One region of the Solibacillus sp. FSL W7-1324 genome, then DNA from elsewhere that is predicted to be linked to it. Evidence: riboswitches for the same ligand, from Rfam matches in the RefSeq annotation. Region 1 holds a riboswitch; each other region holds the start of a gene.
The links. A riboswitch is a leader RNA that binds a small molecule or an ion and turns the genes downstream of it on or off. The one in region 1 is predicted to bind cobalamin.

Region 1 (5,396 bases):
TGACAGCCCTAGTTTCAACGTTCCTTGCTTTCCAAGTACCATACAACGTAGCTATCCGTTCTAGACGTAGGTGCTTCCTTTGAGCCTGTGAGCTAGATACCGCCATAGTTCAGTATAGTGTATTTCAGAGGGCCAAATTTTACTCTACACCACTCACCCCATCGTTGGGTGGGACATAAGTTTCCCTATGTTCAATCTTTAGACCCTTACCTTCGGAAGTTCGTCAGTTCCTTCCCTTGAAACTATTCTCACCGTATCTAGTTTTTCAGCCGTGCGGCATATCCGTTGGCATACCTTCTCTCAAGGAGTGGCTACAGCCTTCGTTCTGCCGAATCTACCTGTGCTTCACACCCTATAACCTGTCAGTCATAACGCATGCAGGAGTATTGACGGGATAGTTTCAGAAAACGTGGTTTCTTCATTCCTATCCTCCATTGTATAGTTGAAATTTATTTTTATAATTTCCTGTCTTTCACGCTAAAAGCGTTTATAACAGAACTTGTCGCGCTGGCCCGATTGTGGAATAAGAAAACCTGCATTCATTCCAACATTTTTTTATAAAACTTAATTATAAATCATCAATCTTTACTAAAAGACCAAAAATAACGTTACCAACAGAAGTTTAGGCGCATAAAAAAGGCAGATATGATGGAAATTAAAGTTTCTGCCTTTTCTATGAAAACTTCCGGAATGTGGGCTGTACCCCTATACAAATAAAAGTTTGATTATATATAATCAAACTCAAAGCCTTTAAATATAGGGAGTAGTTTTATTTTGTTATATTATTCACCCTATATTAAAAGCACGAACCAGGCTTTTTTCCATTATTTCACTCCGCTCGAACCAAAGCCTTTGTCACCGCGCTCCGAATCTGTCAGCTCGTCCGTTTCTTCAACGAAAACTTGCGGAACATATTGAACGACTAACTGAGCGATACGCATCCCCTTTTCAATCGTAAACGGCTCTTTCCCGTGATTAATCAAAATAACCCCGACCTCACCGCGGTAGCCTGCATCGATCGTACCTGGACTATTTAACACAGTAATCCCGTGTTTCAATGCTAATCCGCTACGTGGACGTACTTGAGCTTCTGTTCCTTCCGGCAATTCGATTTGAAGTCCGGTTTTAATTAACCCGTATTCTCCAGGCAGTAAAACGTTGTCTTCAACCGCACTCAAATCCATCCCTGCATCCCCTTCTCGTGCCTGTTTCGGCATTACGGCTTCGGGGTTGGTTTTCTTAATTTTTAATTGAATCGACATATTCATCCAACTTTCTCTTTTTATATACTAACTTCATGCAGTTATAACAAAACCATATTTTTTCTTAATTTTCAATAGGGAGCATGTCTAGGGTTTTGGTTGGATTTATGCAATCATTCAATAGGCCCTTTACTTTTAGGTTGTTAACGCTTATACTCAATTCAACTATATATTGTGTTTTTTTAACAAGGTACTACTAAATGTAGTTTAAAAGGGAAGTTTGGTGCAAAGCCAACGCTGTCCCCGCAACTGTAAATGCTGACTGAAGGCGAATAGACCACTGTGCTACTGGCATGGGAAGGTACGTCTGACGGATGAAGCAAAGCCAGGAGACCTGCCTCGTTAAAACTACGTACATTTCTTCGGGGAATAGGAAATGGAGGCGCGCTCTCTTTCCGTTTCCATTTCAAGCTATCCTGTTTTCCGGGATAGCTTTTTTTGTTTTTTTCCGCAAAATATATACGGCACAATCATTAGTAATACTTATATAGCGAGGGATTCTATGATGAAACTTTACACGAAAACATTTTGCCCAAAATGCCTATGGGTAAAATCCGAACTTGATGCAGCCAACTTGGAGGTAGAGGTCATTAATATTGACCAGGATGAATCAGCAAAACAACAAGTAATCGATGCAGGTTTTCTGTCTGTGCCGTTATTTGAAATAAACGGTGAATTTATTGCAGAGCCGACTTCTATTATCGATCGCATTTCTGAAATAACTGCATGATCATTTATGCTTCACGAACTGGCAATGTACGATACATCGTGCAAAAACTCGGCTTGCCCGCTATGGATCTGGCCGAAGTGGTGAAAATCGATGAACCGTATCTGTTATTTACGTATACGGATGGATTAGGCTCGGTCCCCCCTATCGTCGACCAGTTCATGACGGCAAACTATGAATTTTGCAAAGGAATCATCGTAAGCGGAAACCGGAATTTCGGTCATGATTTTTTCGGCCGTGCTGGCGACCTTTTAGCTGCACAATACGGAATTCCGTTAATTGAAAAAGTGGAAATGCGAGGAACTCCGGCTAATTACGAAGCGATTACAGATTACTATTACTCCATTTGGAAAGAGGCATCGATATGAAACAGTATTTAACATTAAATAACGATATATTAAACCGTTACCGTGCGACCGGTGAACTGGATTTGGCGAAAGACAAAGAAGCGACACGCCGCTATTTTCTGGAAGACGTCAATGTCCGTCTGCGCTACTTTATAGATATAGAGGAAAAAGTGCGCTATTTAGTTGATGAAGGCTATTACGAAAAAGAGTTTTTAGACTTGTACTCGATGGACTTTATTAAACGGATGTACAAAAAAGCCTATTCCTACAAGTTCCGGTTCCCTTCCTTCATGAGTGCTTCAAAGTTTTACGAAAGCTATGCGATGAAAAGCCGGGACGGAAAAGAGATTCTGGAAAAGTACGAGGACCGGATCGTCATCATCGCCCTTTATTTGGCACAAGGTGATGAAACATTGGCGGAAAAGGCCATTGAAGCGATCATGACTGCCTACCAGCCGGCAACCCCAACTGCTTTAAACAGCGGGAAAAAAGCGCGCGGTGAGCTTGTTTCATGCTTTAAACTGACAATGGATGACACGATGAATTCAATCGCCGAGAACATCGGTTATTGTTTGGAGCTTTCCCGTTTAGGCGGCGGTGTCGGGGTAAACTTGACCGATCTGCGTCCATTAGGGGATCCGATTAAAGGGATCTTAAACCGTGCGAGCGGGGTTATGCCCGTTGCGAAACTGCTGGAGAATTCGTTTTCTTACAGCAACCAATTGGGGCAGCGAAACGGTTCCGGCGTCGTCTATTTAAATGTTTTTCACGGAGATGTTGAGTCATTCATTTCGTCTAAAAAACCTAATGCAGATGATAAAATACGACTTGCTACGTTATCGACAGGCATTATTTTACCGGATATTTTCTTTGAACTGATGCGCCGTGATAAAGATATCGTTTTGTTCAGTTCTTATGATATTTATAAAGAATACGGCAAACGCATGTCGGAAATTTCGATTACGGAAATGTACTACGAACTATTGGATAATCCGAACATCCGTAAACTGAAACGATTAAACGCCCGTAAACTATATACGGAAATTAAAAAGGCACAATTTGAATCGGGTTACCCGTTCGAAATATTCGATGATAATGTAAACAATGTCCATCCATTAAAGGAAATCGGGCGTGTGAAGATGTCGAATCTATGCACCGAAATTCTCCAGTATCAACAAACAAGCGTCATTACCGACCAAAATGAGCCGAATAAATATGGTCTCGATGTTTCTTGTAATTTAGGTTCAATTGACATTCACGAAGCGACGAAAGTTCAGGATTTCGGACAGCTTGTTGAAACAGCAATGCGTCTTTTGACGAATGTTTCAACGATGACCGATATCGTCAACGTCCCTTCTGTATCCAAAGCCAACAAAGTGATGCACTCTGTCGGGTTGGGTGTTATGAACTTGCATGGACACCTCGTACAAAGTGGGATTCGTTATGGTTCCAAAGAGTCAATTGAATTTATCGATGCGTTTATGGAATCGTTGAACTATTACTCGTTAAAATCATCAATGGAAATCGCGAAGCAAAAGAACGAAACGTTTTATCGATTTGAGAAAAGTGATTATGCGAGCGGGATTTATTTTGAAAACTATATAAACAAAGAAGATAAAGAATTTGCACCAGAAGTGATTAAAGCACTTGGGGCTACTCCGATTATTACTCGAAATATGTGGGATGAATTGAAAAAACAAGTTCAGAAATATGGACTATTCCATAGCTATCGACTGGCAATCGCGCCTTAACTGACTAGGGCTTTCATTGTTGTAAAACAGTGTCAAAACAAGTGAAATTGCTGGAAAGCCGTAAAGCCAAAAATACGACAACGTAATTGGAAACGATAAACGTGAACGTTGCGAAAGCAGAAAAAAATTTTTGGATAGCATAAGGTGAAAAAAAGCATATTTTGTGAGGTTGTAATTCTCGCTAAATATGTCCTAAGTGCCAATACAATCGGTAATCAGCAGCCAAGCACCTTTCTATGAGGTGAAGGTTCAACGACTATAATACTTGGTAGGCAAACGCCTATATTGTATAGTCTACTCCCTTTTAAATATCAGGAAACTGAGGGTATTAAGGACAGGCAGTATTTCCTACATCCGCAGCTGTACGGCTTCCATCTCCCCTGTTACAGAACGCGTGGAAGTTCGTGATTATGCGGACAGTCGAACAATTTATCCGATGCCATTTTTAACGAATGATAACCAAGAACTTTATACCGAAGCCTATGAAGTAAACCCGTATGAACTGATCGACCTTTACGCAGCCGCGCAAAAGCATGTCGACCAAGGAATTTCCATGACACTATACGTAACGGATCAGTGGAACACAGAACAATTAGCAAAAGTCTACATTTATGCGTGGACGCGTGGCATTAAAACCGTTTATTACGTACGCCAACGTTTACTTACAATTGAGGAGTGTGTCGCATGTCAAATTTAACGTATAAAGCGGTCAACTGGAATACCCCGACGAGCGAACTCGCACGTATTTTTTGGGATCAGCAATGGAAACAAATCTGGTTCCCCGAGGGTGCGACTTGTTTCTAACCGAAATTCACAAGGTTAGAGTGAATTGATTAATCAATTCATAACTGTTATCACGAGGAGTAGAATGATTGGGTAACGCCATGAAATGCTCCCCTTAATACTCCGATTAGCATGATATTAAGCAAATAATTGATTGTTAAAAGCTCGGTGAAGTCGGCTGAATGATACCCTAATGTTGATTTAATTATTAACAAGGAAAGACCTTTAGAGGTAAAGGTTGTATCAGATAGGTCGGAGGTCTATAAAATATCTATGGTTAGGATGTTCAAAAGAACTGACGAAGTTGGGAATGTACGAGTCTATAGGAACAGAATGTAGAAATGCATTTGCTGCCGAAGTTGCGGTGTAAGTGTGGATTAGTAAGATTCTTCAGTATGAAAATCCATATAGTGTTACAGGCACTATCAAGCTTACAGGCTTATACCAACAACCTAAGGATATATGTAAAGATAGTGATAATGGAACAAGGGAAGCTTGCAACGTTGAGAATTTGCTTTCTATGAAA
Region 2 (5,396 bases), 1.0 Mb from region 1:
AAACACCGCACACCACACCGTATCGCAAACTATATTCAAGACTTGGCAGCTGCATTCCATAGTTTCTACAATGCAGAAAAAGTATTGAACCCGGATAACAAAGAGCTGACAGAAGCTCGTTTAGCATTAATCACAGCAGTAAAAACAACATTAGCGAATGCACTGAAACTAATCGGCGTAAGCGCACCAGAAAAAATGTAATATACTATTTCAAGCACTCTATTTCGTATAGGGTGCTTTTTTGAGGTGTTTCCACTTTACGAGCGATTTGTTCTACTTACGGGGGTGAAAGTTCTCCTTTAATATCGTAACACTCTACATTGCTGTAAAAATGTTCTACTTTCTACCGCAAACCTTCCACTTTCCCAACGCCAATCATTCATTTTCTAAAACAGTAAATTGAATCTAATCCCTATAAAGGAACTGGGGATATCTATTGACTTGTAATTTTCCGAAACGTACTATTAAATTTAACTTCTATAATACAGGACAATAAATATGAGGTGGTGCTTTTCATGAGCAAGGAACTATTTATACAAACCGACAAGCAGCAACAATGGCTGAAAAAGCTTGAAACTATATCAGAGAGCGTGAAAGAACATGCTCGGCAAACAGATGAACAAGCGACATTTCCATTTGAAAATTTCCGGAAGCTGAGAGAAATCGGCTATACAAAAATAACATTGCCACAGGAATATGGCGGAGATGGATTCACAGTGTATGATGCGCTGCTACTGCAGGAAACTTTGGCGAGCTATTGCGGAAGCACGGGGCTGGCTGTTTCATGGACCATTCAAAATGTGGGCGAGATTTTTGAAAATCGTTACTGGGATAAACAAAAGCTCGACTGGTTTGGCGAACAGATCGCAAATGGCGCGACAGTTAATCGTGCGGTAAGTGAGTTTGCAATGGGAAGCCCTGTGCGAGGAGGACGTCCGGGAACTTCCGCAAAACGAGATGGTGATTCCTATGTAATTAATGGACGTAAAAACTATACGAGCGGTGCACCAGACCTCGATTATTTTTTAGTATCGGCATGGATTGAAGATGAAGGCCAGTTAGGATTTTTCCTTGTTCCGAAAACGTCTGAAGGGGTATCGGTCGAAAATACATGGGATGTAGCATCAATGCGCGGTACGGGAAGCGATGATTTAGTGCTCGATAATGTACGTGTTGATCAAACAAACTTGGTGGAAATCCCGAACTATTCAACCGGATTTAAGCTGAACGGCTGGCTGCTGCTCATCCCGGCGACTTATTTAGGGATTGCGCAGGCAGCACGCGATTACGCGGTAGACTTTGCGAACAGTCACTCTCCGAACAGTATTCAAGGAACAATTGCGCAGCTGCCAAATGTGCAATCACTGATTGGGGAAATGGATTTGGCGTTGACGAAAGCACGCTTTACAATTTACGGTGTCGCAGGGCTTTATAATGATCCGATTAAAAAGGCGACATTAGTGAATGAAATCAATATTGCAAAACATGTAGTGACAAATACAGCAATCGAAGTGGTTGATAAAGCGATGCGTCTAGTTGGGGCGAAAAGCCTGCAAAGATCCAACCCGCTTCAACGCTATTACCGTGATGTACGCGCAGGTTTGCACAATCCGCCAATGGATGATATTACAATTAAACGCTTAGCTGAAACGGCAATTGAAAGAAACTTGAAAGAGAAAAAATAAACAGTTCTATTATCTGCGACTTCTACAAATTTAAACGAATTGTCTGAAATTTTAACGAATGAGCATACTTTTTTCAAAATATCCGCTATAATAGAGCTATTAATTATATATGGACGATAAAGGTTCTTACTCGATAATGAATTGAGTAAGGAGTAAAAGGGAAATCGGTTCAAATCCGATGCGGTCCCGCCACTGTAATTGCTAGTTGAGAGCAATATGCCACTGAAAAACTTTCGGGAAGGCGCTCTTCAACGTTTATGCATAAGCCAGGAGACCTGCCTTTATAATGCCCTAAATTAAACCTACGAGGATAGGATGTGGCGGATAAATTCTTTTTGTTGAATTTTATTTGCATGCGTAAAGCTTCCTTCGTTTCTAGTAGGGAGCTTTTTATTTTTGTAGAAAATTATACAACGAGATCTCAGGAGGTTTTTATTTTGAAAAAATGGCAACTGCTTTCTTCCGCAGCATTACTGACAGTAACATTGACTGCATGTAATTCGGAAAAAGCAACGGATGAACAAACGGCAAACGATATGGCGGAAGTAACAGAAAAAGCACAATACCCGATAACGTTAACAGATGCTTTGGACAAAGAAATTACACTTGAAAAAGCACCGCAACGTATCATTACATTAACTCCATCGAATACGGAAATATTATTCGGCTTAGGATTAAATGATGAAATTATCGCTGTAAACGACAATGATACATATCCTGAAGAAGCATTGACAAAAGAATCGGTTGGCGGCATGGAGTTCAATTTAGAACAGATAATCGGTCTGCAACCGGATTTAGTTTTAGCACATGAATCCGGAATGTACAGCTTCAATGAACAGGCAATTGCGCAGCTTGAATCAGTAGGTATTCCTGTATATGTTGTAAAAGATGCAAAAACATTTGAAGAAACGTACGAAACGATTGAACAGATCGGGCAGCTGACAAATAAAGAACAAGAAGCAAAAGAAATGATTTCCTCCATCAAAGAAGGAATCGAAGAAATTGAAGTGAAAGTAGCAGACCTGGAAGAAAAATCTGTGTTCATCGTAGTCGGAACAGACCCGGATCTTTATGCAGCAGGTGAAGAGACATTTATCAGTGAAATGCTGGACGTGTTAAACGTAGAAAATGCTGTCCCGGAACTAGGTTGGCCGATGTACAGCTCTGAACAATTTGTAAACAGCAATCCGGATGTCATTTTAGTGACGTATGAAAGCGATATGGCGGCAATCGAGAAAAATGATGCGTATGCCGAAATGGATGCAGTGAAAAACGGCAATGTGAAGTTAGTCGATGGCGATACGACAAGCCGACAAGGTCCTCGTATTGTGGAAGGCATTGAATCGATAGGTGCGGCGATTTATCCAGAGGTATTTAATGAATAAAAAATATTCAATCGCCTATGTACTATCGATTGGATTGCTTTTAAGCAGTATATGGATCGGCATTTCATTCGGATCGGTAAATATCCCGTTTTCAACACTTTGGGATAAAACGACTGATCCGGTTGCATACAGTATTTTGTGGAAAATCCGAATGCCCCGTGTCATTTTAGCCGCATTAATCGGAGCATCATTAGCAATAGCCGGAGCCGCATTTCAAGGGTTACTTAAAAACCCTTTGGCAGATCCGTATACATTGGGGATTTCATCTGGTGCCTCGGTAGGTGCGGTTATGACCATCTTTTTAGGGATTTCCATACCAGTGCTCGGTGTTTTTACATTGCCTGTATTCAGTATGGCTGGAGCCGCGTGTACGATGATCATTGTCCTGACGTTTGCAAGATTAGTTGACCGTTCGATGAAAATGGAAACACTGATTTTAACGGGGATTATTTTCAGCTCATTTTTAGGTTCCTGCATTTCCTTAATGGTCGCACTTACTGGTGAACAGCTTCGGGAAATCATCGGCTGGCTTTTAGGCAGTGTTTCGATGCGGGGATGGCCATATGTCCAGATGGTGCTGCCGTTTATGTCGATCGGTACGGCGCTAATTTGGCTGACTCGCCGTGAACTGAATGCGATGATTTACGGGGAAGAGCGTGCCCAATATTTAGGTGTAAATGTGAAGCGCAGCAAATATATGATTTTGGCGGGCGGTTCCATTTTAACAGGAGCAGCAGTTGCGGCATCCGGCACAATCGGATTTGTCGGGTTAGTCGTACCGCATATGATTCGACTGCTGATTGGAGCAGATCATCGACATTTATTGACATTGTCGTTTTTGAACGGTGCAAGCCTGCTCGTCATTTGTGACCTAGTATCGCGTACAATTATTGCTCCGATCGAACTGCCGATTGGTGTTATTACTTCCTTTATTGGCGCGCCTGTCTTCGCTTATATTTTCTTCAAGCAACGTAGAAAGGTTGTTGCATAATGTTAAAAGTAAATAATTTATCTGGTGGTTACGACGGCAAAACGATTATAAAAAATGTGACGTTTCACGTGGAAAAAGGGAGAATTCTCGGGATTCTTGGTCCGAACGGCAGCGGTAAATCGACATTACTGAAAATGATCAGCGGTGTAATGAAGCCTGAAACAGGTGACATTTTTATCGAAGAAAAACCGCTTAAAAGCTATGATAATAAGCAATTGGCGAAAAAGATGGCCGTTCTGCCTCAATTAAATGCAAGTGCATTTACAAACAGTGTATATGATGCGGTTTCATTAGGGCGTTACCCCCACCAAAGCGGTTTCTTTTCTTCCTGGACTGAAGAAGACGAAAAGACAGTCCAACTGGCAATGGAAAGTACAGGTGTGTCGCAGTATAAAAATCAGTACTTGGAGTTTTTATCGGGAGGCGAGCAGCAACGGGTATTTATTGCCCAGGCACTTGCACAAAATTCGGAGCTGCTTCTACTGGATGAACCGACAAACCATTTGGATATTGCCCATCAAAAACAGATACTTGATATGATTCGTATGCAAGTTGAGATGCAAGGGCTGACGGTAGTCTCGATTTTCCATGATATTAACCTGGCCTCGCTTTATTGTGATGAACTCCTGCTGTTGGAAAATGGTGAAGTACGGGCATTTGGCGAGCCGCATGAAGTAGTGTTGCAAGAACAGATTGCCGATGTGTATCAGGCACGGATTGCAACATATCCTCACCCCGAGCTGCCGAAACCGCAAATTACGATGCTGCCAACGAATGAAATGGAACGAAAAGCAGCGACAATCGAGATGGACCAGTTTCATATAACAGAAGACTATATCGAATATCAGGCCAAGGCACCGCTGAAAGTAATTTCTTCTGCTGTGCATAATGCCGGCATAGGCTGGTACGATACATTACTTAATCGTTCCATTGCTCCGGAATACGATATTTATAATGTAAAAGAGGAAACGGAGCAGTTTTTAAAATCGCGTAAGTTTTCTCCAACGAATACGGTCGTTATGCTGACCGCAGTGGAAACAAGCTGCGGAGTCATACGGTACTTCGTGAAAGATGATACAGAAATTCTTGTTATGGTAACGGCAGGGGTAGGTAACAGTGTTGATGTTACGAAAACATATTTACGGGAAGATGAGCCGCATATCGGTACGATTAATACATGGGTCATCATTAATGGTAAACTGACAGATGAAGCGTTTATTCAGGCGATGATTACGGCAACTGAAGCCAAAACGAAAGCAATGGCAGATCAGCAAATTAAAGATTCCGTGACAAATACAATTGCAACTAGTACCGCAACCGACAGTCTACTGATAG
Region 3 (5,396 bases), 1.3 Mb from region 1:
ATTATACTTGATGAGGGAAGCTGGACTTATACGCTGGAGGATGAGTTTGTTGTCGAGTTAGAAATTAAAGACGGAAACCATGCCACGTTGACGGCAAAGCAGGATGGTCATACATTCATCCGTTTTGAAAATAGTGAGGGTACGGAGGTAAACTATTATGTCACGGTAAGCAACGGCAGCATTTGGATTAATCTGCTTGACGAAAGCTAACTGCTTTACTATAGGCTACTCGTACAAAGTTACTGTCCAATCGAGTAAAGGGGCGCGATTCTGTAATAAGAATCAGCGCCCTTTTTAGATAGTGGGTATTATTGATCAACACATTTTTTATCATTGAAACATTAAAGAAGTCTTAGAACGAGAGCCCCTAATCCCACACTTATTATATCAATAAAATACCCATTTATTTTTTAAAATGTGCTACTTTATAAAGTGTTAATTAAGAGAGGGTAAACCAATAATGGGTTCGCAATTTTTTCGTGCCGGTTTTTATATTGGTTGGATGTGCGCGGAGAGTTTACAAAGCTGTGGAGAGAGAAGCAGAGTTTTTACTTATTTATTACACCCGGTTGCAACTGGATTCCATACTACCTAGACTTAGGGGAATATGTTAGGATAGTAAAATAATGGATTTATGGTTGTGGGAGGGGTGTTATGGATCACGGAAATCCAAAGATGATTTCTATAAGTCTTAGCTTAATCATATCCCAAATTATGTGCGCAGGTTTCTTACTTAAAAATATACAGCTTTTTATTAATGAGCCGTCATTCGTTGCTAAATGGCTTTCCGGAATTTCTTTTATCCTATTTTTGTTTTTATTCATCGTAAATTTAATAGCGATTTTAAAGTTGGGGAAAATTAATGAATCAAAATCAACTTTCTAAAGTGAGGGATTGGCATGATTGGATGGATAATGAGTGGCTTATTGTGGGTATTTTTGATTATGAAAATTTATAAAAACAAAGAGATTTTTAAACAGCTTTCAAAAAAAGAGTGGCTACAAGGGGGCGTCGGATTTTTAATAGCATGGGCTGTAGCTGTATTCATAATTATTGGTGGTTCCAATATAACGGATATGATTCAAATAACTTGGTTAAATAAAGTATCGGAAATTATATTGATTTTGCTAGGATTGGCTTTGGCAGGCTACATTATGAATAAAACGTTGCCGGAAAAATTAAGAGAATTTTATTCGTGATATCCAAAGAAACGGAGGGATTGCAAATGGATGAAATCATCGGGTATTCAGCAGTTGGGATCATTATTGCAGGTTTACTTTATGCTTTATTAAAACAAATTAAAGATACAAAGCATAGCGGAAACGATGTGGGCAGTCCGCTGTTTCGTAAACAAGTGACAAGAAAAAACAATGTGATGACAGCTGCGTTATTTGGAATTCTCGTGTTTTTTACATTAAATATCGTGAGCGGTTTAAATATCGCTTCAACTAGATTAAACAGCTTCACTGGCCTCGGAACAATGATTAGTTTTTTGGTTTACCTTTATGCAAAGTTCGTAATGAAACCACAGCAGGTCGAGCAGTGTAGGAAGTTATATAATTAAGCTTAGTAGGAGAGTGCTGCGATGAGAAAACGCTTTTCAAATTTAGACGGAAATGATCGGCTCGGTACTTTTAAAGATGTCCTGAAATGGCAGCGCTCAAAGCAAAAGAAAGTCGTCGATTACGAAGTACCTCAGTGTGAAGAAAAGCAGATTGCCTTTTTACAAAGTAATCGCTCGGAGCAGTCTGTTACTTGGATTGGCCATTCGACATTTTTGATTCAAAAAGAAGGACTTAATATTTTAACGGACCCGGTTTGGGCATATTGGATGGGTATTGCAAAACGGTTAACCGAGCCGGGGTTGCGGTTGGATGAATTACCGGACATTGATATCGTACTTATTTCGCATGCGCATTACGATCACCTGCACATACCGACATTAAAATCGTTGAAGAAACGAAATCCGAATGTATTGTTTCTCATTCCGGAAGGGCTCGGTTATTTGATGAAACGCCATAAATTGCAAAACTTTATCGAGCTTTCTTGGTACGATATGCATGAAGCGGGCGTGCTTGAAATTCATTTCGTTCCCTCTCAGCATTGGACAAGACGCATGCTTTGGGATACGAACACATCGCATTGGGGCGGCTTCGTATTGCAAACGGCATCGGATGCGCAAAGTATTTATTACGCCGGAGATAGCGGGTATTTTAGGGGCTTCAAAGAAATCGGCGAACGCTTTAACATTCATACAGCATTAATGCCGATTGGTGCATACGAGCCGGAATGGTTTATGCATGCCTCCCACGTAACACCGGAAGAAGCGATTCAGGCATTCTGTGATGTAGGAGCGCAAGTGTTCATCCCGATGCATTACGGTGCGTATATGCTGGCAGATGATACACCAAAGGAAGCGATTGACCGGCTGCATGATCATTGGCAGCAGGCGGAATTGGAAAATGTGGAGCTGAAAACGCTGGCGATTGGGGAGACGTATAAAAGCTGCATGCAAGCACCCCTTGACGAAAATACATGTTCAAAGTAAAGTAATGTTAAATTCATCAAGCATTAGGTGCCCGTTAAGGGAGAATAGGGAATAAAGTGAAAAGCTTTAGCGTAATCCCAACACTGTATAGAGGAGTTGCATAGCAAAACCCACTGGATTTACATCTGGGAAGGGGCTATGAAATCGTGAATCTGAGCCAGGAGACCTGCCTAATACGCTTACTGTTTATAGACACTGGATATGTCTGTAGTTTATTTGTTATCGAATAAACTGCAGGCTATTTTTATTGTCAAAAATTCATTCAGTTGGGGGAAACGAAACATGCAATTATTACAGAAAACGATTGAACAAATTCAAGGAATCGACCGACAAATGGAAGAAAAAGCACGCAAGTACATAGACTCTTTAGCAAAACCGCCGCAAAGTTTAGGGAAGCTCGAATCGCTTGCCTTGCAGATCGCCACAATCACGGGTGATCTTGCTCCGGAAATTGATAACAAAGCGATGATTGTCATGGCTGCAGATCACGGCGTGTATGAGGAAGGGGTTACGCCAAACCCGCAAAGTACAACGGTTTTCCAAACACTTTCATTTCCGAAAGGGACGACAGGGATGTGCACGATTGCGAAAATTACGAATGCAAACGTCATCCCGGTGGATATCGGTGTAAAAGAAGATTTACCTCAAGATGCTGGGGTAATCATTAAAAAGGTCAAATATGGGACAGACAATATGGCGAAAGGACCCGCGATGACGCGTGAAGAAGCGATTCAAGCGATTGAAGTGGGGATTGAAGTCGCAACAGAAGCAATCCAAAACGGTGTCAATCTCATCGGTACCGGTGAAATGGGTATCGGCAATACGACACCGAGTGCTGCGGTGCTTTCGGTACTTCATGGCTGTGATCCACTGGAGGTTACGGGCTTCGGAGCTGGTGTTGGAGCTGGCGGTATCGAGTATAAAGCCGAAGTTATTCGAAAAGCGATTGCGATGAATGAGCCGAATGCGGAGGATCCGATTGATGTTGTAGCAAAAGTAGGGGGACTGGAAATCTGCGGGATGGCGGGAATCTTCCTGGCAGCTGCCGCAAAACGTGTGCCGGTCGTAGTCGATGGGTATATATCGACGGTATCGGCATTGATCGCCTATAAATTGAACCCGAATGTGAAAGCGTATTTGATTCCTTCGCATTTATCGGAAGAGCCAGGTGCAAAAATTGCGGCCGTGCTTTTAGGACTGGAGCCGATGCTGCATATGAATATGCGACTTGGTGAAGGGTCCGGAGCTGCACTGGCATTCCCGATTCTTGACGCGGCTTGTTCGATGATTACGAATATGGTCACGTTGGAAGAAGCAGCGGCACTTTTAGTAGCCAAGTAGAAAAGATTTTCAAGAAATTCATAAAATAAATTTTAAGAAACAGGCTACATTAAAAGTAACAACTACTTTTGATGGGGCCTTTTTCTATGAATAAAGGACTGACAGAAAATAAGTACAATTTTTCAGTCTATTCCATTTGTTTTACCAGTAAAATACCAATAAGCGGAACTTTATCGTTTCTTCTGGTAAAGACAGTAACGATAAAGAAAAGCCCTGAACACAACGCGTAAATGTAATGTGCAATGATAACATTACAGGTAGGGAATGAATCTGATTTAATTTTACAGAAAATTCAGTGAAATTCAAGCGATTGTCCTGTCAAAACCCTTTACTCTGTAATATCCTATATTAACTAAATGTAAAAACATCTCCGAACTGTTAATAATCGCTAAAAAAGTGCTTATTTAATCGGTCTTGGAATAAAGTAACCGGTAAATAGGGTAAGGAAGGGTAAGACCAATAAAGAGGAGAGGCGGGAGGGGCATTAAAGGGAACGGGGTGATCACTATTTCTCCGTATGTGAAAGGTCGTTTTTGAATATATTCGAGAAAAGGATGAAGATAATATGAATCAAATTTTTAAAAAAGATGAGTTTATTATTATTCCTTTTTATAAAGGGCGAAAGCAGGAGTATATGGTCGTCAATACGAAGAAGGAATTTAAAAATGGACATACGCACTTGAAGTCATTTAAGATGGCCAAGTATTTGATCAATCTTGCGCGATGCCAAAAAATTAATTCCGGGTTAAGACCATATTTATTAACAAGCCTTACAAGAATATCAGCAGATCGTGAATATATTCAGAAATTGGAAGAGCTTCTAGCCGTGAAAAGAAGTAAAGGTTCCAAAGCGTCTTATTACAATAAAGCCATTTAATTTGTACCTAAGTATGGACAATAAAAATATAGACCGCTTTTTCAAGAAATTGAAAGAGCGGTTTTTTGCATGGAGCTCCTAATTTAAGAGCGCCCATATGGAACTAAATCATTTTAAGTAATGCTTCTTCACCAATCATACCTTCTTCAATGCCGCATGCTCTTGCCTCGTATGTGATGGATTCCAGTGGAGCTTTAAGTAAGTCATCGATCGTTCGAACCCCAACTGCACGCCCGGCAATGATTTTCCGATCAGCCAATTTTTCATTCAACAGTCCGACATCGAGTGCACCACACATAATATACCCACGCTCATTCGAAATAGTCAGCAATGTTGTTTTAGGCAAATTAACCGTTACAGCAGTAAATAAATGACCTTGAAGATCAATCGTTTCCGTATAGACGATAACCTTCTCCCCCTTTCATATAAATCATATGAAACAATTGAAAAATGGTACTTGTTTTCGGGGAAATTGTGGGGGATGTTTTGAAATTTAGATGGGGAGGCTTAAGATTGGATTGAAAAACCTTTAATTTTCAAAGCTCTCCGCCAAACTCCCATGTTAAACTAATAAAAAACCACATCCAAAAGGAGGTCCTCCGATGCTAACCCGCCTAAAACAATCACTTA

Region 2: linked by a shared signal. The riboswitch ahead of MKY71_RS02755 (ABC transporter substrate-binding protein) and the one ahead of MKY71_RS07525 (glutaredoxin family protein) in region 1 are both predicted to bind cobalamin.
Region 3: linked by a shared signal. The riboswitch ahead of cobT (nicotinate-nucleotide--dimethylbenzimidazole phosphoribosyltransferase) and the one ahead of MKY71_RS07525 (glutaredoxin family protein) in region 1 are both predicted to bind cobalamin.

Annotation. Positions count from the first base shown of each region.
Region 1 is NZ_JBBOYH010000001.1:1,561,348-1,566,743, reverse strand. Features, by position in the region: gene dut (dUTP diphosphatase) at 825-1,262, opposite strand; cobalamin riboswitch at 1,434-1,618, shown strand; gene MKY71_RS07525 (glutaredoxin family protein) at 1,765-1,992, shown strand; gene nrdI (class Ib ribonucleoside-diphosphate reductase assembly flavoprotein NrdI) at 1,989-2,357, shown strand; gene MKY71_RS07515 (ribonucleoside-diphosphate reductase subunit alpha) at 2,354-4,087, shown strand; gene MKY71_RS07510 (hypothetical protein) at 4,482-4,784, shown strand.
Region 2 is NZ_JBBOYH010000001.1:553,983-559,378, forward strand. Features, by position in the region: gene argS (arginine--tRNA ligase) at 1-201, shown strand, start outside; gene MKY71_RS02750 (acyl-CoA dehydrogenase family protein) at 516-1,685, shown strand; cobalamin riboswitch at 1,789-1,982, shown strand; gene MKY71_RS02755 (ABC transporter substrate-binding protein) at 2,123-3,070, shown strand; gene MKY71_RS02760 (FecCD family ABC transporter permease) at 3,063-4,061, shown strand; gene MKY71_RS02765 (adenosylcobinamide amidohydrolase) at 4,061-5,396, shown strand, end outside.
Region 3 is NZ_JBBOYH010000001.1:2,879,068-2,884,463, reverse strand. Features, by position in the region: gene MKY71_RS14365 (hypothetical protein) at 1-210, shown strand, start outside; gene MKY71_RS14360 (hypothetical protein) at 900-1,199, shown strand; gene MKY71_RS14355 (4-aminobutyrate aminotransferase) at 1,226-1,564, shown strand; gene MKY71_RS14350 (MBL fold metallo-hydrolase) at 1,586-2,548, shown strand; cobalamin riboswitch at 2,559-2,736, shown strand; gene cobT (nicotinate-nucleotide--dimethylbenzimidazole phosphoribosyltransferase) at 2,831-3,889, shown strand; gene MKY71_RS14340 (hypothetical protein) at 4,455-4,766, shown strand; gene MKY71_RS14335 (YunC family protein) at 4,870-5,172, opposite strand; gene MKY71_RS14330 (sensor histidine kinase) at 5,369-5,396, shown strand, end outside.